DNA from 3 places in the Pseudomonas sp. MHK4 genome. Region 2 is predicted to be linked to each of the others. Evidence: predicted binding sites of a transcription regulator. Region 2 holds the regulator's gene; each other region holds the start of a gene.
The links. The regulator FliA, encoded in region 2, starts transcription of late flagellar genes. The targets are predictions, from matches to a motif close to CTAAAGTTTNNNNNNNNNNNGCCGNTAA.
Positions count from the first base shown of each region.

Region 1: the regulator FliA is predicted to act here: its motif matches at 1,128-1,155, upstream of ACYP2Q_RS23015 (chemotaxis protein CheW).
Region 3: the regulator FliA is predicted to act here: its motif matches at 1,154-1,181, upstream of ACYP2Q_RS22985 (flagellar protein MotY).

Region 1 covers NZ_BAAIAK010000010.1:93,551-100,645, forward strand. The annotation lists gene ACYP2Q_RS23005 (bacterioferritin-associated ferredoxin) at 128-346, shown strand; gene bfr (bacterioferritin) at 545-1,021, shown strand; gene ACYP2Q_RS23015 (chemotaxis protein CheW) at 1,221-2,123, shown strand; gene ACYP2Q_RS23020 (GNAT family N-acetyltransferase) at 2,151-2,609, shown strand; gene ACYP2Q_RS23025 (hypothetical protein) at 2,699-3,013, shown strand; gene ACYP2Q_RS23030 (efflux RND transporter periplasmic adaptor subunit) at 3,119-4,279, shown strand; gene ACYP2Q_RS23035 (multidrug efflux RND transporter permease subunit) at 4,276-7,095, shown strand, end outside.
Region 2 covers NZ_BAAIAK010000002.1:73,812-80,906, reverse strand. The annotation lists gene ACYP2Q_RS05270 (protein-glutamate methylesterase/protein-glutamine glutaminase) at 1-859, opposite strand, end outside; gene ACYP2Q_RS05265 (chemotaxis protein CheA) at 909-3,173, opposite strand; gene ACYP2Q_RS05260 (protein phosphatase CheZ) at 3,211-3,999, opposite strand; gene ACYP2Q_RS05255 (chemotaxis response regulator CheY) at 4,019-4,390, opposite strand; gene fliA (RNA polymerase sigma factor FliA) at 4,557-5,297, opposite strand; gene fleN (flagellar synthesis regulator FleN) at 5,294-6,124, opposite strand; gene flhF (flagellar biosynthesis protein FlhF) at 6,240-7,095, opposite strand, start outside.
Region 3 covers NZ_BAAIAK010000010.1:84,871-91,965, reverse strand. The annotation lists gene rnt (ribonuclease T) at 1-44, opposite strand, end outside; gene pyrC (dihydroorotase) at 41-1,087, opposite strand; gene ACYP2Q_RS22985 (flagellar protein MotY) at 1,248-2,153, shown strand; gene ACYP2Q_RS22980 (argininosuccinate synthase) at 2,283-3,500, shown strand; gene ACYP2Q_RS22975 (hypothetical protein) at 3,576-4,337, opposite strand; gene ACYP2Q_RS22970 (response regulator transcription factor) at 4,854-5,480, shown strand; gene ACYP2Q_RS22965 (PA3496 family putative envelope integrity protein) at 5,571-5,750, opposite strand; gene nth (endonuclease III) at 5,857-6,495, opposite strand; gene ACYP2Q_RS22955 (Rnf-Nqr domain containing protein) at 6,521-7,095, opposite strand, start outside.

The DNA of each region.
Region 1 (7,095 bases), on a different contig from region 2:
TACGGCGCGTGGCTGACCAACCGTTCGTCAGGCCTGTCAAAAACCCCTTCCAAAGCACTTTGACAATCATTCTCGTTAACATTAAGATCCATCGCATTCGAGACATAAACAGCGACGGTTTTCACTTATGTATGTTTGCCTCTGCACTGGCGTCACCGACGGCCAAATCCGCGATGCGATCTATGAAGGATGCTGCAGCTACAAGGAAGTACGCCAGGCCACCGGCGTTGCCAGTCAATGCGGCAAATGTGCCTGCCTCGCCAAGGAAGTGGTCCGCGAGACCCTGACCAAATTGCAAACGGCCCAGGCCGCGATCCCTTTTCCTGTTGAATTTACTGCTGCATAAATACCCCATTTCAAAGAACCGGACTCATGTCCGGTTTTTTTATGCCCGAAAATCAATTGCTTAGGCTCTAGACGCGGAACACAAACATTCTTATTCCGATTAATTTTCATATATTATTCAATAACTTAGGTTTGACACTCTTAGTTATGCGGCTCAAACTCTGCCTTATAGACAGCTAATACAGGGCAGGACCCCACCATGAAAGGCGACGTTACAGTCATCCAGCATCTCAACAAGATCCTTGCCAATGAGCTGGTCGCGATCAATCAATACTTCCTGCATGCACGCATGTACGAAGATTGGGGCCTGAACAAGCTCGGCAAGCACGAGTACCACGAATCCATCGACGAGATGAAGCACGCGGACAAGCTGATCAAGCGCATCCTGTTCCTTGAAGGCCTGCCGAACGTGCAGGACCTGGGCAAGCTGCAGATTGGCGAGCACACCCAGGAAATGATCGAGTGTGACCTGCGTATCGAGAAGACCGGCCATGCCGACCTGAAAGTGGCGATCGCGCATTGCGAAACCGTCGGCGACTTCGGTAGCCGTGAATTGCTTGAAGATATCCTCGAGTCCGAAGAAGAACATATCGACTGGCTGGAAACCCAACTGGGTCTTATCGACAAGATCGGTATCGAGAACTACCTGCAATCGCAGATGGGCGACGACGAGTAAGTTCTCCTCCGCCAGCCGATGCAAAATAAAGCCCCGCTCTCTTTTAAAGAGACGGGGCTTTTTTGTTTCATTTTTTATGGGGCTGAACAGGCTCAGGGGATTTTTCCTAAAGCCTGCCCCCGACAAGTCGATAACCTGGCATCGAAAGCTGTGGCTGATCTACTGATCGCCTCACCACCTTTTTCCACAGAAGGTTTTTATGTCCTCGACCAAAGCCCGCGCAGACTCACTTTCGCTTCTGCTGTTTACCTTGCGCAGTGGCAAGCTGATGGCGATCAACCTGCTCAAAGTCAGTGAAATCATCCCTTGCCCGCCACTGACCAAACTCCCCGAATCCCATCCCCACGTCAAAGGCATCGCCACCCTGCGTGGCACCTCGTTGTCGGTGATCGACCTCAGTCGTGCCATCGGTGAGCGTCCGCTGGAAGATCCTGACGGGGGCTGCCTGATCGTCACTGACGTCAGCCGCTCCAAGCAAGGCTTGCATGTACAGGCGGTGAGCAAGATCGTGCACTGCCTGACCACCGACATCCGTCCGCCCCCCTTCGGCTCTGGCGGTTCGCGCTCGTACATCACCGGCGTGACCTCGGTCGACGGCACCCTGGTGCAGGTGCTGGACATCGAGAAGGTCATCCATGGCATCGCCCCGGTGCCCATCGACATGGCGCCCACCGAGCTCAGCATGGAAGATGCCGAGATCCTGGGCTGCGCCCGCATCCTGGTGGTCGATGACAGTCAGGTCGCGCTGCAACAATCGGTGCACACCTTGCGCAACCTGGGCCTGCAATGCCACACGGCCCGCAGCGCCAAGGAAGCCATCGACTGCCTGCTGGACCTGCAAGGCACCGCCCAGCAGATCAACCTGATCGTCTCCGATATCGAAATGTCCGAAATGGACGGCTACGCCTTCACCCGCACCCTGCGTGAAACCCCGGACTTCGCGCACCTCTACGTGTTGCTGCATACGTCCCTGGACAGCGCGATGAACAGCGAAAAGGCACGGCTGGCGGGGGCGAATGCGGTGCTGACCAAGTTCTCTTCGCCGGAGCTGACCAAGTGCCTGATCGACGCGGCCAAGGCTGTGGCCGAACAAGGTCATTGAGTCTTGGACGGGCAATTCTGCTTCCTCATGCGGCGCTGTCTCGCTGACGCCGTGCCCGACATCACCTGGCCCCAGGGAATTGTCCTGACCGGGTATCGGCCCGAACGGGCGGAAGAGGTGCATCGCCTGATGGAGCTGGGTCACCTGCAAGGAGGTGGCCGCGTCCCGTCCCTGGACGCATGGCAACAGCGTTTTGAAACCGATCCTGAATATGATCCGACACTGTGCTTCATCGCTCTGGATGCCCTGGGTATCGTTGGCGTATGTCAGTGCTGGACCAGCGCCTACATCAAGAGTCTGGTGGTGCATCCCCGGGCTCAAGGCCGCGGTTTGGGGCGAGCGTTGCTGCTCAATGCGTTCAACGTGTTTCAACAGCGGCGCGAAGGGTTCGTCGATTTGAAAGTGCTGGAAGGCAATGTTCGCGCACTGCGGTTGTATGAAAGCGCCGGGATGTACGTGGTGCGCCGGGAAGAGGTTCCGGTCTGACCCGTCCCTCGCCGAGGCCTGCGTTCGCCCCTCCAAGCCTTCAGGCATACTCACACCTTGGCCACCCCCCGCCCAAGGATCCCTGAACCATGAAAGCTGTCACCCTGACCTTCGTTTGCCTCGCGACTCTCGCCACCCAGGTCCACGCCTCCAGCGCCGACGCCTGGGCCGCCTACGACAAAGCCGCCCTCGCCAGTTGCACCAAGGCCAGCGGTCTGGCGAATGCCAAACCCGTCGGCAACGCCGCGCAGTTCGATGATCGGGTCGGCTACACCGCCCTGCTGCTGCAAGGCCAGTACCCGCAAAAACACATGAAAGGCCAGCAGGGTACCGAACTGTGCCTCTACAACAAGAAAAGCAAAACGGCCTACGTGACCGAGTGGGACTCCATACGACCAAACTGACACGGCTGTCAGTTAACAGTCACCTTCCTGACCGGGTCACAGGGATATAACGTAGGTAGACAAAGCTGCGCACACTTCCATTTCCCGACCCGGCGCCCCTCTCGCATGCGAACTCAGAAAAAATCCGTTCTTCTTGCAGCCTTTCTGATCGTGCTGGTGGCGCTGGGCGCGTGGTACCTGATGAAACCGTCCGCGGCCAAAATCGCCGCACCGACCGCCATTCCGGTGCGAGTGGTCAACGTGGTCGAAAAAGAAGTGCCCCGCTACGTCAGCGGCATCGGCTCGGTGCTGTCGCTGCACAGCGTGGTGGTCCGCCCGCAAATCGACGGCATCCTCACTAAAATCCTGGTCAAGGAAGGCCAACTGGTGGCCAAAGGCGACCTGTTAGCCACCATCGACGACCGATCGATCCGCGCCAGCCTGGATCAGGCCCGGGCGCAACTGGGCGAAAGCCAGGCGCAACTGCAAGTGGCCCAGGTCAACCTCAAGCGCTACAAGTTGTTGAGCGTCGACGACGGTGTTTCCAAACAGACCTACGACCAGCAACAAGCATTGGTCAATCAGCTCAAGGCCACTGCCCAAGGCAACCAGGCTTCGATTGACGCGGCCCAGGTGCAGCTGTCGTACACGCAGATTCGCTCCCCGGTCAGTGGCCGTGTCGGTATTCGCACAGTGGATGAAGGCAACTTCCTGCGCATGACTGACGCCCTGGGACTGTTCACGGTGACCCAGATCGACCCGATTGCCGTGGAGTTCTCCCTGCCGCAGCAAATGCTGCCGACCCTGCAAGGCCTGATCAGCGACCCGGAACGTGCCAGGGTCAAGGCCTACATCGGTGCCGACACCGACGGCGAAACCGGCAACCTGCTGGGCGAAGGTCACTTGACCCTGATCGACAACCAGATCAACGCCAACACCGGCACCATACGCGCCAAGGCCGAATTCAACAACGCCGGGCAAAAACTCTGGCCCGGCCTGTTGGTGACGGTAAAGATTCAGACAGCGCTGGATAAAGATGCGCTGGTGGTACCGCCCACCGTCGTACAGCGTGGCCTTGATCAGCATTTCGTCTATCGGGTAAACGGCAACAAGGTTGAAACCGTGCCCGTGCAGATGGTTTACCAGGGTAGCGGCCAGAGCATCATCAAGGGGGTGAAACCGGGTGACGTGCTGGTCAGCGACGGTCAGTCGCGGCTCAAGCCCGGCGCAACTGTGCAAGTGCTGACCGAACCGCCGCAGGTCGTGCAGTCGGAGGCGGCGCCATGAAAGGCCACGGCTCGGTATCCGCCTGGTGCATCGACCACCCGGTGGCCACGATTCTGCTGACGTTTGCCTTGGTGCTGCTGGGGGCCATTGCCTTCCCGCGCCTGCCCATCGCGCCGCTGCCTGAGGCAGAATTCCCGACGATCCAGGTGGCCGCGCAATTGCCCGGTGCCAGCCCGGAAACCATGGCGTCATCGGTGGCCACGCCCCTTGAAGTGCAATTCAGCGCCATTCCCGGCGTGACTCAAATGACCTCGAGCAGCGCCCTGGGCTCGACCAACCTGACCCTGCAATTCACCCTCGACAAAAGCATCGATACCGCCGCCCAGGAAGTCCAGGCCGCCATCAACACCGCAGCGGGCAAACTGCCCAAGGACATGCCGAACCTGCCGACCTGGCGCAAGGTCAACCCGGCCGACAGCCCGGTGCTGATCCTCAGCGTCAACTCGTCGCTGATGCCTGGCCCCGAGCTCAGCGACCTGACGGAAACCCTGTTGTCCCGACAACTCAGTCAGGTCGATGGTGTTGGCCAAGTATCCATCACCGGCCAGCAACGTCCGGCGATCCGGGTCCAGGTGTCCGCCGACAAACTCGCCGCCATCGGCCTGACCCTGGCTGACATTCGCCTGGCGATCCAGCAGACCAGTCTCAACCTGGCCAAAGGCGCGCTGTACGGCGAATCGAGCATCTCGACGCTTTCGACCAATGATCAACTGTTCCACCCCGACGAATACAGCCAGTTGATCGTTTCCTACAAGGACGGTGCACCGGTTCACCTCAAGGATGTCGCAAAAGTCGTCAACGGTTCGGAGGATGCCTACGTTCAGGCGTGGGCCGGATCGCAACCGGGCGTCAACCTTGTGATTTTCCGCCAGCCAGGCGCCAACATCGTCGAGACCGTGGACCGCATTCAGGCCGCGCTGCCGGCGCTGCAGGCAATGCTGCCCGCCTCGGTGCAGGTCAAGGTGCTGATCGACCGCACACAGACCATCCGCGCTTCGCTGCACGAGGTGGAAATCACCTTGATGATCGCCGTGATGCTGGTGGTGGCGGTGATGGCGCTATTCCTGCGCCAACTGTCGGCCACCCTGATCGTATCGGCGGTGCTCGGTGTGTCGCTGATTGCCAGCTTTGCGCTGATGTACGTCATGGGCTTCAGCCTGAACAACCTGACGCTGGTGGCGATCGTGGTGGCCGTGGGCTTTGTGGTGGACGATGCGATCGTGGTGGTGGAGAACATCCACCGACATCTCGAGGCCGGTGACAGCATGCGTGAGGCGGCGATCAAGGGCGCCGGCGAGATCGGATTTACCGTGGTTTCAATCAGCTTCTCGCTGGTGGCGGCATTCATTCCGCTGCTGTTCATGGGCGGCGTAGTTGGACGCCTGTTCAAGGAGTTCGCCCTGACCGCCACCTCGACCATCATGATTTCGGTGGTGGTGTCCCTGACCCTGGCACCTACGCTGGCGGCGCTGTTCATGCGCGCGCCCGTGCATCACGCCCACGATAAACCGGGCTTCGGTGAACGCCTGCTGGCGTGGTACGAAAAAGGCCTGCGCCGTGCCCTCGCCCACCAGAAATTGATGATCGGCGTGTTCGGTCTGTCGCTGGGGTTGGCGGTCGCCGGGTACATCTTTATCCCTAAAGGTTTCTTCCCGGTCCAGGACACAGGCTTTGTTCTTGGCACCACCGAAGCAGCTGCGGACATTTCCTACGGCGACATGGTGAAAAAACACCTGGCGATGGCCGAAATCGTCGCCGCTGATCCAGCGGTTCAAGCGTTCTCTCACTCGGTCGGCGTGTCGGGCAGCAACCAGACCATCGCTAACGGCCGCTTCTGGATCGCCCTGAAAAAACGCGGTGACCGCGATGTGTCAGCCAGCGAGTTCATCGACCGGATTCGCCCGCAATTGATGAAAGTACCGGGCATCGTCCTGTACCTGCGCGCCGGGCAAGACATCAACCTCAGTTCCGGCCCGAGCCGGGCCCAATACCAGTACGTGCTCAAGAGCAACGACGGTGCGGTCCTGAGCACCTGGACCCAGCGCCTGACGGAAAAACTGCGCGGCAACCCGGCCTTCCGCGACATTTCCAACGACCTGCAACTGGGCGGCAGCATCACCCATATCAGCATCGACCGCAGCGCCGCGGCACGTTTTGGCCTGACCGCCAGCGATGTCGACGAAGCGCTATACGACGCGTTCGGCCAGCGCCAGATCAATGAATTCCAGACTCAGATCAACCAGTACAACGTGATCCTGGAGCTGGACACCCGACAACGCGGCAAGGCCGAAAGCCTCAACTACTTCTACCTGCGCTCGCCCCTGAGCGGGGAAATGGTGCCGCTCTCGGCCCTGGCGAGATTCGACGCGCCAACGGTGGGGCCGCTGTCCATCGCCCATGACGGCATGTTCCCGGCCGCCAACCTGTCGTTCAACCTGGCACCCGGCGTGGCGCTCGGCGATGCGGTGATCATGCTCAACCAGGCCAAGGTCGACATCGGCATGCCGACGGCCATCAGCGGTAATTTCCAGGGCGCGGCCCAGGCGTTCCAGAGTTCGCTGGCCAGCCAGCCATGGTTGATCCTGGCGGCGCTGGTGGCGGTGTACATCATTCTCGGCGTGCTCTACGAGAGCTTCGTGCATCCACTGACGATCATTTCGACACTGCCATCGGCCGGCCTCGGTGCGGTGATCATGCTGTGGATCTGCGGCCAGGACTTTTCGATCATGGCGCTGATCGGGCTGGTACTGCTGATCGGCATCGTCAAGAAAAACGGCATCCTGATGATCGACTTCGCCCTCGAAGCGCAGCGCAAC
Region 2 (7,095 bases):
GCTCGTCGCCGGGGAGGATTTTCACCGCGCCCCGGCCATCGACCATCATCTGCTTGCCACCGGGCGCCAACAGCGCCAGGCCCGGACGCAGGATGTCGCCGTCCTCGGCTTCCTTGACGCTGATCCGGCAGAGCTTGTCCAGGCGCTCGGCAAATGCCTTGGTGAAGGCCGCCGGCATGTGCTGGACCAGTACGATGGGGGCCGGGAAGTTCGCCGGCAGTTGGGTCAGTACCCGCTGCAGGGCAACCGGGCCGCCGGTGGACGTACCGATGGCCACCAGTTTGTAGGCTTTGCGTTTTGGCGCGGGTGACGACGGCGCGTGCACGGGGGCACGGGTCGGGAGTGGAGCCGGTGCCGGACGCACAGGCGCACTGCTGCCATAACCGATGGTGCTCACAGGCGTTGGTGTCAGTGCCGGCGCGGCCACCGGCGCTGGTGCGCTGTAGCTGCTGACACGACGATTGCTGCGCGAGATGCTCAGAATCTTCTCGCACAGCAGTTGCTTGACCTTCTCGGGGTTGCGCGAGATGTCTTCGAAGTTCTTCGGCAGGAAGTCCACCGCGCCGGCATCCAGCGCATCCAGGGTGACCCGGGCGCCTTCATGGGTCAGCGAGGAAAACATCAGCACCGGGGTCGGGCAGCGCTGCATGATGTGCCGTACTGCGGTGATGCCATCCATCATCGGCATCTCGTAGTCCATGGTGATCACGTCCGGCTTGAGGGCCAGCGCCTGATCGATCGCCTCTTTGCCGTTGGTCGCCGTGCCGACGACCTGGATATTCACATCCGCTGAAAGAATTTCCGAGACGCGGCGGCGGAAAAACCCCGAATCGTCCACCACCAGGACCTTGACTGCCATAAACACTCCATTAGACGCAGCGGGGCATCAGTGGCCCCGCGCGGCAGAATCAAATACGCCGTGTGGCGTAACGCTTGAGCATGCTCGGGACATCGAGAATCAGCGCGATGCGACCGTCACCGGTAATGGTGGCGCCCGACATGCCCGGGGTTCCCTGGAGCATTTTGCCCAATGGCTTGATGACCACTTCTTCCTGGCCCACCAGCTGGTCGACGACAAAGCCGATTCGCTGGGTGCCCACCGAAAGGATCACCACATGGCCTTCGCGCTGCTCTTCGTGAGCGGCGGAGCTGACCAGCCAGCGCTTGAGGTAGAACAACGGCAGCGCCTTGTCCCGCACGATCACCACTTCCTGGCCGTCCACCACGTTGGTGCGCGACAGGTCGAGGTGGAAGATCTCGTTGACGTTCACCAGTGGGAAGGCGAACGCCTGGTTGCCGAGCATGACCATCAGGGTCGGCATGATCGCCAGGGTCAGCGGCACCTTGATGACGATCTTCGAGCCCTGGCCCTTGGCCGAGTAGATGTTGATCGAGCCGTTGAGCTGGGAGATCTTGGTTTTCACCACGTCCATGCCCACGCCACGACCCGACACGTCGGAGATCTCGGTCTTGGTCGAGAAGCCCGGGGCGAAGATCAGGTTGTAGCACTCGGTATCGCTCAGGCGATCGGCCGCGTCCTTGTCCATCACGCCGCGTTTTACCGCGATGGCCCGCAGGACGTTCGGGTCCATGCCCTTGCCGTCGTCGGAGATCGACAACAGGATGTGATCGCCCTCTTGCTCGGCCGCCAGGATCACCTTGCCGCCACGGGCCTTGCCCGAGGCTTCGCGTTCTTCCGGCGATTCGATGCCGTGGTCGACCGCGTTGCGCACCAGGTGGACCAGCGGGTCGGCCAGGGCTTCGACCAGGTTCTTGTCGAGGTCGGTGTCTTCGCCGACCAGCTCCAGGTTGATCTCTTTCTTGAGCTGGCGCGCCAGGTCGCGAACCAGGCGCGGGAAGCGCCCGAAGACTTTCTTGATCGGTTGCATCCGGGTCTTCATGACCGCGGTCTGCAGGTCGGCCGTGACCACGTCGAGGTTCGAAACGGCCTTGGACATGGCTTCGTCGGCGCTGTTGGCACCCAGGCGGACCAGGCGGTTACGCACCAGCACCAACTCGCCGACCATGTTCATGATCTCGTCGAGCCGCGCGGTATCGACCCGCACGGTGGTCTCGGCTTCGCTGGCGGTTTTTTCCGCGGGCGGCGCGGCCGGGGCACGGGCCGCAGCCGGTACAGCGGCGGCAACGGGTGCCGGCGCTGCGGCTTTCGGTTCGGGCGCCTTGGCCACAGGCTTGGGTGCGACGACCTTGGCAGCCGGCACCGGCACCGAGGCGCTAGCGCCGCTCGCCGCTGTCGCGGTGCCCACTTCGCTGAACTTGCCTTTGCCGTGCAATTCGTCGAGCAGGGCTTCGAACTCATGATCGCTGATCAGATCACTGCCGGCCGCTGCTGCAGTGGGCGCTGCCGGTACAGGCACCGATGCGATGGCCGACTCCAGCGCCTCGACCGCAAAGTTGCCCTTGCCGTGCAGTTGATCGAGCAGCGCTTCAAATTCTTCGTCGGTGATGTCCGAGCTATCGCCGGCGGCTTTCGGCTCTGGCGGCGCGACGGGCGCCGGGGCCACTGCATTGACGGCGAATTTGCCCTTGCCGTGCAGTTGATCGAGCAATGACTCGAACTCGGCGTCGGTGATTTCGTCGCTGGCAGGCACTTCGCTGGCAGGTGCTGGAGCAACGGCTGGCGCCTCGGCCTGGGCCTTGACGGCGTTCAGCGAGTCCAGCAATTGCTCGAATTCGTTATCGGTAATATCGCCTGAATCGGCTTCAACCACTGGTGCTTCGGCCACTGCAGCAACCGGTACGACAGGCGCCTCGTCGGCCGATTGCGGCTCGGCCAGACGCGCCAGTGCCGCCAGCAACTCAGGAGTTGCCCCCGTGACCGGGCTGCGCTCGCGTACTTCGCCGAACATGCCGTTCACCGCGTCCAGCGCTTCGAGGACCACATCCATCAATTCCGAGTCAACGCGACGTTCGCCCTTGCGCAGGATGTCGAACACGTTCTCGGCGATGTGGCAGCACTCCACCAGCTCGTTGAGCTGGAGGAAGCCGGCGCCCCCTTTTACAGTGTGAAAACCGCGAAAAATTGCATTGAGCAAGTCCGCGTCATCCGGACGGCTTTCCAGCTCGACCAGTTGCTCGGACAGTTGCTCCAGAATTTCGCCGGCCTCAACCAGGAAATCCTGAAGGATCTCTTCATCGGCGCCGAAGCTCATTAAGGGGGTGCTCCTAAAGGTCTAAAAACCCGAAAACCTAGAATCCAAGGCTCGATAGCAAATCGTCCACATCGTCCTGACCGGACATAACGTCTTCTCTTTTATCGGCATGAATCTGCGGACCTTCACCCTTCGAGAGATGTTTTTGTGGATCTTTTTCTGCAAGCATCGCTGCACGGTCATGTTCGATGCCCGCAAAGCGATCCACCTGGCTGGCCATCAGCACGAGCTTGAGCAGGTTGCTTTCCACTTCGGTGACCAATTGAGTCACGCGCTTGATCACCTGGCCCGTGAGGTCCTGGTAATCCTGGGCGAGCAGGATGTCGTTGAGGTTGCTCGACACGGCGCGGTTGTCCGTGCTGCTGCGCGCCAGGAAGCCGTCGACGCGCCGGGCCAGTTCTCGAAACTCCTCAGCCCCGACTTCGCGCCGCATGAACCGTCCCCAGTCGGTGCTCAAGCCCTGGGCTTCGTCAGCCAGGCTGTTGACCAGCGGCGTGGCGTTTTCCACCAGGTCCATGGTGCGGTTGGCGGCGGCTTCGGTCAGCTTGACCACATACCCCAGGCGCTCGGTGGCGTCGGTGATCTGTGACACTTCCTCGGCTTGCGGCATGTGCGGGTCAATCTGGAAATTGACGATCGCGCTATGCAACTCGCGGGTGAGCTTGCCCACTTCCTGATACAGGCCACGGTCACGGGTCTGGTTGAGCTCATGGATCAATTGCACAGCATCGCCGAACCTGCCCTTTTCAAGGCTCGCGACCAATTCGACGGCGTGTTTTTTCAGGGTCGATTCAAAATCGCCCTGGGATGATTCGTTATGCCCCATAGCTCCCCCGTGGCGCAGTTCAACCGATGCGTTCGAAAATCTTCTCGATTTTTTCTTTCAACGCCTGGGCCGTGAAGGGTTTGACCACATAGCCGTTTACGCCGGCCTGGGCTGCTTCGATGATCTGCTCGCGCTTGGCTTCGGCAGTCACCATCAGCACTGGCAGGTGCTTGAGCCTTTCATCGGCGCGCACGTGGCGCAGCAGATCGATACCGGTCATGCCAGGCATGTTCCAGTCCGTCACCAGAAAGTCGATGCTCCCGCTGTTGAGTACCGGAATGGCGCTAGTGCCATCGTCGGCCTCGACCGTGTTGGTGAACCCAAGGTCACGCAACAGGTTTTTTATGATCCGCCGCATCGTTGAGAAGTCATCAACGATGAGGATTTTCATGTTCTTGTCCAATTCGACCTCCAAGCAGACTAAAACGCGCCCAGCACCTGGACGCGCCATTTCGATCAATCTGGCGAAACACTCGATGACTGTCTGGAGTACAACGGATCGAGACCGGCGCGGTTCATCACCCCACCAGCCGCGTCGCAGTGCCCCCACACTGCCTTCAGCGCGCTCGCCACTCTCCCAGACGCCCCCGCAAACGGGCCGCGCACTGGCTGTGTAACTGGCTGACCCGGGATTCGCTGACCCCCAGGACCTCGCCGATTTCCTTGAGATTCAACTCTTCGTCGTAGTAGAGCGCCAACACCAATCGCTCACGCTCCGGCAAATTGGCGATCGCATCCGCCAGTGCCGCCTGGAAGCGTTCATCTTCCAGATCACGAGACGGTTCCATATGCGCACTCGCGCCGTCCTCGTGCAGCCCTTCGTGTTCGCCGTCCTGCAACAGGTCGTCGAAACTGAACAGGCGACTGCCCAACGTGTCGTTCAAAATCCCGTAATAATCGTCAAGACTCAATTGGAGTTCGGCCGCAACTTCGTGATCTTTAGCGTCACGGCCGGTTTTCGCTTCAATCGAGCGAATGGCGTCGCTGACCATCCGCGTATTGCGGTGGACCGAACGAGGCGCCCAATCCCCCTTGCGCACCTCATCGAGCATGGCCCCGCGGATGCGGATGCCGGCGTAGGTCTCGAAACTCGCGCCTTTGCTGGCGTCGTATTTGGTAGAGACTTCCAACAGGCCGATCATCCCGGCCTGGATCAGGTCTTCGACCTGGACACTGGCCGGCAGACGCGCCAGCAAGTGATAGGCAATGCGTTTAACCAGCGGCGCGTAACGCTCGATCAGCTCGTACTGCGCATCACGCGCCGATGCCTTGTAGAGGTTGTAACCGCTTGCGGTCATAGCACCGGTCCTGCCGTTTGTTGCACGAGGCGCTCGACGAAAAACTCCAGGTGCCCGCGCGGGTTGGCGGGCAGCGGCCAGGTGTCGACCTTCTGCGCGATCGCCTTGAATGCCAGCGAGCACTTGGAGCGCGGGAAGGCCTCGTAGACGGCGCGCTGCTTCTGCACGGCCTTGCGCACGCTTTCGTCGTAAGGCACGGCGCCGACGTATTGCAGGGCGACGTCGAGGAATCGGTCCGTGACCTTGGTCAACTTGGCGAACAGGTTGCGCCCTTCCTGCGGGCTCTGCGCCATGTTCGCCAGCACGCGGAAACGGTTCATGCCGTAATCGCGGTTGAGCAACTTGATCAACGCATAGGCGTCAGTGATCGAGGTCGGCTCGTCGCAGACCACCAGCAACACTTCCTGGGCCGCGCGCACAAAACTGACGACCGACTCACCAATGCCCGCAGCGGTGTCGATCACCAGCACGTCGAGATTGTCGCCGATGTCACTGAAGGCCTGGATCAGGCCGGCGTGCTGGGCCGGGCTCAAATGAACCATGCTCTGGGTGCCGGACGCGGCCGGAACGATGCGGATGCCGCCGGGACCCTGCAGCAGCACATCGCGCAGCTCACAGCGGCCTTCGATCACGTCGGCCAGGGTACGTTTGGGTGTCAGCCCCAACAGAACGTCGACATTCGCCAGGCCCAGGTCCGCGTCCAGCAGCATGACGCGCCGGCCAAGCTCGGCCAAAGCCAGGGACAAGTTCACTGACACGTTAGTTTTGCCGACGCCACCTTTGCCGCCGGTCACCGCGATCACCTGTACAGGATGCATGCTGCCCATGTTATTTCTTTACCTTGTTCTGCATAGACGGGGCCACATAACTGGCTGCGCGTTCACAACCGGAACAATGCATGGCAGGCCATCGATGTAGGTACAAAAACTATTCATTTTTACCTCAGCCAACCTGCTTGGTCGGGCTGTGATAGATATCAGCGAACATGTCAGCCATGGCCTCTTCGCTGGGTTCTTCCTGCATTTGCACGCTGACGGCCCGACTGACCAATTGATGACGGCGCGGCAGATGCAAATCATCTGGAATCCGCGGACCGTCGGTCAGGTAGGCCACCGGCAATTCATGGCTGATGGCCAGACTCAACACTTCGCCCAGGCTTGCCGTTTCATCCAGTTTAGTCAGGATGCAGCCAGCAAGCCCACAACGCTTGTAACTGTGATAAGCGGCGGTTAGAACCTGTTTCTGGCTGGTGGTTGCCAGGACCAGGTAATTCTTTGACTTGATGCCGCGACTGGCCAGGCTTTCGAGCTGCATGCGCAGGGCCGGGTCGCTGGCTTGCAGGCCGGCGGTATCGATCAGCACCACGCGTTTGCGCAGCAAAGGGTCCAGCGCCTGGACCAGCGACTGGCCCGGATCGACGTGGGTCACCGACACGTTGAGGATCCGCCCGAGGGTCTTGAGCTGCTCCTGGGCACCGATGCGGAAGCTGTCCATGCTCACCAGGGCGATGTTCTGCGCGCCGTACTTGAGCACGTAGCGGGCCGCCAGCTTGGCCAGGGTGGTGGTCTTGCCCATGCCGGCCGGGCCGACCATGGCAATCACGCCGCCCTCTTCCAGCGGTTCCATTTCCGGGGTGGCGATCATCCGCGCCAGGTGCGCCAGCAACATGCGCCAGGCCTGACGGGGTTCTTCAATTTCACTGACCAGCGCCAGCAGGTCTCGCGACAACGGGCCGGACAGGCCGATGCGCTGCAGGCGACGCCACAGGTTCGCCTGGGCCGGACGGCTGCCTTGCAGC
Region 3 (7,095 bases), on a different contig from region 2:
CCGCCTTGACCTTCCTGTTCGTCGTCGAAATGGTCTTCACTCACGCGTGTTCCTCCAGCAGGCGCCAGCGCAGTTTTTCACCGGCGCGCAGCGGGATAACGGTCAGCTCGCCAAACGGCAGGCTGGTCGGGGCGGTCCAGTCTTCGCGGACCAGGGTAATGCGATCGGTGTTTGCCGGCAGGCCATAGAAACGCGGGCCGTTGAGGCTGGCGAAGGCTTCGAGCTTGTCCAGCGCATTGCGCTGTTCGAAGGCTTCGGCGTACATCTCGATCGCCGCATAGGCGGTGTAGCAACCGGCGCAGCCACAGGCTGCTTCCTTGGCGTGCTGGGCGTGGGGCGCCGAGTCGGTGCCAAGGAAGAACTTTTCGCTGCCGCTGGTGGCGGCGTCGAGCAGGGCTTCCTGGTGTGTATTGCGCTTGAGGATCGGCAGGCAGTAGAAGTGCGGCCGAATCCCGCCCACCAACATGTGGTTGCGGTTGTACAGCAAGTGATGTGCGGTGATGGTCGCGCCAACGTTGGCCGAAGCCGAGTTGACGAACTGCACGGCGTCAGCGGTGGTGATGTGTTCGAACACCACCTTGAGGGTCGGGAAACGCTCGACCACGCGACGCATGTGCTCATCGATGAAGATTTTTTCGCGGTCGAACACGTCGACATCGCCGCGAGTGACTTCACCGTGGATCAACAACGGCATCCCGACTTCGGCCATGGCCTCGAGTGCAGGGAAGATCTTGTCGAAGCTGGTGACGCCCGAGTCCGAGTTGGTGGTCGCGCCGGCCGGGTACAGCTTGGCGGCGTGAACGAAACCGCTGGCCTTGGCCTCGCGAATTTCTTCAGGCTGGGTGCGGTCGGTGAGGTACAGCACCATCAGTGGTTCAAACGGGCTGCCGGCCGGGCGGGCAGCGAGAATCCGCTGGCGATAGCCGTCGGCTTCAGCCGCATTGCGCACCGGTGGTACCAGGTTGGGCATGATGATGGCGCGGCCAAAGGTGCGCGCGACATCCGCGACGGTATTGGTCAACACGGCACCATCGCGAAGATGAATATGCCAGTCGTCGGGACGCAGCAGGGTCAGGCGGTCGGACATGAGGGGATTCCAGGCGGGTCAAACTGAGGGGAATGCTACCGGAAAAGACTCTTGCAGGCACTCGCTATCAAGTTTTACGGGAAGCTTCCGATATCCAACAGGTATGCCGTGAACATCTGTGTGTCGGTCTTTTTTGTTGTAGAAGCCAGTGGAGCCTCCCGTGCGCCAGCATTATTTAGCCTTGCTCAGTGTGTTTGCCAGTCTTCCCGCGATGGCTCTCACTTTCCAGACTCGCCTGGAGAGTATCGAGTGGACGGTCGAAGGCGACAAATTCGAGTGCCGGCTGACTCAACCGATCACCGATTTCGGCTCGGGTGAATTCGTGCGCCGCGCCGGAGAGCAGGCGACGTTTCGTTTGAATGCCTACAACGCCATGATGGGCGGTGGTTCTGCGACCTTGCTGGCGGCCGCTGCACCCTGGCAGCCGGGACGCGGTGATATCAACCTGGGCACAGTGAGAATCGGCAGCGGCAAGGTCCTGTTCAACAGCTCCCAGGCCCAGGCCGGACGCTTGATCAGCGGCCTGGTCGACGGACGCAGTCCTGTGGTCCGGCACTCCTCGGGCGATGGCCGGGTGTCGGAGGTGCGTTTGTTGCCGGTCAGGTTCACCAAGGCATTTGCCGATTATCAGGGTTGCGTGGCCAAGTTGCTGCCGCAGAACTTCGATCAGCTCAAGCAATCCCAGGTTGGCTTCCCCGGTGGAGGCATCGATCTGGATGCGGCCGCCAAGACCAGGCTGCAAGTGATGCTGGAGTACATGAAAGCCGATCCGACGGTCAATCGCATCGAGCTTGATGGCCATTCCGATAACAGCGGCAATCGCCTGGCCAACCGTGACCTGTCACGGCGCCGGGCGCTGGCGGTGATGGACTTCTTCAAGGCCAACGGCATCCAGGAATCGCAGATCACCTTGCGCTTCCATGGCGAGCGTTATCCCCTGGCGCCCAACACCAGCAACGCCAACCGCGCGAAAAACCGCCGGGTAGCGATACGCCTGGAGCGGGGAGCCCCTGCGGAGCAGGTGGCCCCCCAAGCGACGAAGCCGGCCGCCTCGGCAACTTCCTGACCTTTTGGTCATCGTCGCGCTCTCGACAGAATCTGTCGCTTCGTCGTCATAAGCTGTCGCGCCACTGTAAATTATCTTGCGCGGGCGGTAGACTTGACGGCTTTCCGTAGAACCCCGTGGAGTGATGGCATGGCGGACGTAAACAAGGTCGTTCTGGCGTATTCCGGCGGCCTGGACACTTCGGTGATCCTCAAGTGGCTGCAGGATACTTATAACTGTGAAGTGGTGACCTTCACCGCTGACCTGGGTCAGGGCGAAGAGGTCGAACCTGCACGTGCCAAGGCTCAAGCCATGGGCGTGAAAGAGATCTATATCGACGACTTGCGCGAAGAGTTCGTGCGCGATTTCGTTTTCCCGATGTTCCGCGCCAACACCGTTTACGAAGGCGAGTACCTGCTGGGTACTTCCATCGCTCGTCCGTTGATCGCCAAACGCCTGATCGAAATCGCCAACGAAACCGGCGCTGACGCCATTTCCCACGGCGCCACCGGCAAGGGTAACGACCAGGTTCGTTTCGAACTGGGCGCCTACGCCTTGAAGCCAGGTGTGAAAGTGATCGCTCCGTGGCGTGAATGGGACCTGCTGTCCCGTGAAAAGCTGATGGATTACGCCGAAAAGCACGCGATCCCGATCGAGCGCCACGGCAAGAAGAAATCCCCGTACTCGATGGATGCCAACCTGCTGCACATCTCCTATGAAGGCGGCGTGCTGGAAGACACCTGGACCGAGCACGAAGAAGACATGTGGAAATGGACCGTCTCCCCGGAGAAGGCTCCCGACAAGGCGCAGTACCTGGAACTGACCTACCGCAACGGTGACATCGTCGCGCTGGACGGCGTCGAAATGACCCCGGCCACCGTGCTGGCGACCCTGAACCGCATCGGTGGCGAGCACGGTATCGGCCGTCTGGACATCGTCGAGAACCGTTACGTGGGCATGAAGTCCCGTGGCTGCTACGAAACCCCTGGCGGCACCATCATGCTGCGCGCCCACCGTGCGATCGAATCGATCACCCTGGACCGCGAAGTGGCTCACCTCAAGGACGAGTTGATGCCCAAGTACGCCAGCCTGATCTACACCGGTTACTGGTGGAGCCCTGAGCGTCTGATGCTGCAACAGATGATCGACGCTTCCCAGGCGCACGTGAACGGCGTGGTTCGCCTGAAACTGTACAAGGGCAATGTGATCGTCACCGGTCGCAAGTCCGACGAGTCGCTGTTCGATGCCAACATTGCCACTTTCGAAGAAGATGGCGGCGCCTACAACCAGGCTGACGCAGCGGGCTTCATCAAGCTCAACGCCTTGCGCATGCGCATCGCGGCGAACAAAGGTCGCAAGCTGTTCTGAGACCTTTGAGGCAGTGGAATGTGTGGCCCGGTCGTCGACGGGGCCACACATTGAAAAGGGGGGAACCTGCCCGCATCAGCATTCTTCCTGGTTTTTGCTATGACCTCTCTCATCCTTCCCTTCTGATTGATCGTCAAACACTTCGGATTCCCGTGCTTCCATGGGCAAGTGTTGATCAATGAGCGTCAAACCCTGTGAATTCATGTTGTAGGCAGCACAGAATGTTGTGCGGCAGTGTTTCTTCACGTGTTTTGAAGGGGTGGCTGCGCTTTGCTTCAGTATTGAATCCGACTCGGTACAGGTGAGGAACACGACTGCACGTGCAGCTTTTCCCGGTTCGAACTGAATGCTCTCCAACAAATGGTAGAACTCGGTCTGGCCTGACCTCCCGCGTGCATCAATGACATACAGGTCCCTCAACCGTTCAGGCAGGCGTAGGTGTTGGCGCGGCGAAAGGGCGGCACCAGAGACCGTTTCTGAAGGTGGGTCTTGTGCTTTTGAGGGGCGGCGAGTGGATTGGCCGTCAGTGACCGATGCTCTGGCAGCGGACTTTCTGGACTTCTTGTTCTCGGTTTGCTCGACACCGTCCATGACTTTTATGAAATGTTTTCCCTTTTCAAAGTCGGAGGGGGCATAAAGGGATCGATAGTTGAAGTTGAGAGTGGCGAAGAATAGCAACAGTAGATAAAAGGGAAAACTGATCAGGAACCAGATGTAGACGTCTCTGTCCTCGTTATCAAGAAAGGGCAACGAAACGGCCGCTGATGTTTCAGACAGTGTTGCGAATATTGCAATCACTGTCATGGGGTTATTTATTCTCTTTTTGAGTTTGTCCATTTTCATTCTCTTTATTGGGGGAATGCATTCTTTAAATTTAATACATCTGGCTGATGTTGGGTGGTCGGCGGTTCTGTTTTTCGATTTATTTGATTTCCGGCGGTCGCTCTTCGTTTTTTGGGTTTTATGATAATCGATGATGTGTTGGTTTTTACTGTAAGAGCGAGCGGATAAGTTGTGTGTGATATTTCTGGAGCGAGGGTTAAAGCTGGATAACTCCAGTTACTTTTTAGATCGTGAGTCGGACCGATAGGTGTCTGTTCGCTGTCTGGAGATCAATTTATCTTAATTTTTTTGTTGCAGGTCGATACAAAAAAATAATCATAATTGGAAAGTCAAGGTCTCAATAAAAGTTTTCTACCCCACGAGTTCTGGGGTTTTTTGTAGGAAAAATCTTGGATGTTTGTAGGGAATGTCTCTTGGTGCGAGTCGCTGGGGGGGGCGACATGCAAGGATGGAAACGACTAGGCTATTGTGCGGGCTCTAAAAATTCGAACAGCGAAATTGGACTTGCCCATGAATAAAGTGCTGATTGTGGATGATCACCCCGTCATTCGTCTTGCGGTACGAATGCTGATGGAGCGTCATGGCTACGAAGTCATTGCAGAAACAGATAATGGTGTGGACGCATTACAACTAGCCCGTGAATACATGCCGGACATTGTCATCCTGGATATTGGAATACCGAAACTGGATGGGCTGGAAGTTATTGCGCGACTTTCATCAGCTGCGATGCCGATGAAAGTGCTGATTCTGACTTCTCAGTCTCCTGGGCATTTTTCCATGCGCTGCATGCAGTCGGGCGCCGCCGGATATGTCTGCAAGCAACAGGACCTCACGGAATTACTCAGTGCAATAAAGGCTGTCTTGTCAGGCTACAGTTACTTTCCCAATCAGGCATTGCATACGGTGCGTGCCAGTCTTGGCAACGCCAGTGAAGCCGATATGGTGGATCGCCTGTCAGGGCGGGAAATGATGGTGTTGCAGCAGTTGGCCCGGGGCAAGACCAATAAAGAGATTGCTGATGGGATGTTTCTCAGCAACAAGACCGTCAGTACCTACAAGACTCGACTGCTGTTGAAACTCAATGCGCGCTCCCTGGTCGATCTGATCGAGCTGGCCCAGCGTAACGGCCTGGCATGATGAGCCTGGGAATGACGAAGTGCGACAGGCGAGCATTCATCGCGGTTCGACACTTAGTAAAAAGCCTCCGTTTCAGGAGGCTTTTAGGTTTCACAAGTCAAAATCGTAATCGGCCAATTGCTTTTGCAGTCGGCGCTCCTCCAACAGATTGTCGATGGTCCGGCGCTTGCTCAGGTTGGTTTTCGCTACTTCAACCACCGGCTCGGCCTCATCAGCCTCTACCGGAGTGAAGTCGTCATCTACGTCCAATTGCTCTTTGCCAGTGCTCATTTAGTTACTCCAGGCGAAGAAGGCCTTTGGGGCTCCTTATATCGACAATCCTGCGACGGGTAAAAAAGATTTTTTCAATCGATGAATGGACAAACCCAATAGCGGCTCAATCGTCCGAGGTCTTGTGCTTGTATTCGCACAAGTCTTCGATCCGGCAACTGCCGCAGCGAGGCTTGCGGGCCAGGCAGACATAGCGTCCGTGAAGGATCAGCCAGTGATGGGAGTCAAGCAGGTACTGCCTGGGCACGAATTTCATCAATTTCTTCTCGACCTCAACCACGTTCTTGCCGGGCGCGATGCCGGTGCGGTTGCTGACCCGAAAAATGTGGGTGTCCACGGCCATCGTCAATTGGCGGAATGCAGTATTGAGCACCACGTTGGCGGTCTTGCGGCCAACGCCAGGCAAGGCTTCCAGTTCTTCACGGGTCTGCGGCACTTCACCGGCATGACGCTCAACCAGCAGGCGGCAGGTCTCGATCACATTTTTGGCCTTGCTGTTGTACAGGCCGATGGTCTTGATGTACTCCGACAATCCTTCGACCCCCAATGCATGAATCGCCGCCGGGGTATTGGCAACCGGAAACAGTTTTGCCGTGGCCTTGTTGACGCCGACATCGGTCGATTGCGCCGAAAGAATCACCGCAATCAGCAATTCAAAGGCTGTGGAGTAGGCCAGTTCGGTTTTCGGTTCGGGATTGTCTTCATGCAGCCTGCGGAAAATTTCCAGACGTTTTGCGGCATTCATGGGCGATGCGTTTCCTCGAAGGCGGTCAGTTTGAACGTGGCGGGCGGCGCCAGGCTTGCCAGGCGGCGATCAGCAATCCCAGCAGTATGAAACCACCAGGGGCCAGCGTGGCCAGGCGCAGGCCACCGTCAGCGGTCAGCACCCAGCCCTGCCAATTGGCGTGGGTCGCAGCAGCCAGCCACGGTAGATGATTGCCCAGTGTCCCGTCACCGATGAGTTCGCGCAGCAGGCCCAGCGCCACCATTGCTGCGCCGAACAGGCCACTTAGTCGCCAGCGCTCTCGCCATGGGCTCTGGAAGAAACCGCAGTGCTCCAGCACGACACATTGCAAGGCGATCAAACCGGCATAGATTCCGACATGCTGGTGCCATTGCAGCGACCAGACCTGCGCGCCGAGTTCGGCGCAACTGGTCAACGTGGCGGCCAGCAGCACGCTTGCCGGCAAACGGGCCGCCGGGAGCAGGCGTGAGCGCAAGGCGTTCATGCCCAGGCCGAACACACTGATCACGACAATGAACAGCGCCCACAGACCCAGGGCGTTCACCAGTGAGTCGGTGGCGCCAATCAGCGGCACGAACATCAAGGTGTTCTGCAGTTGCG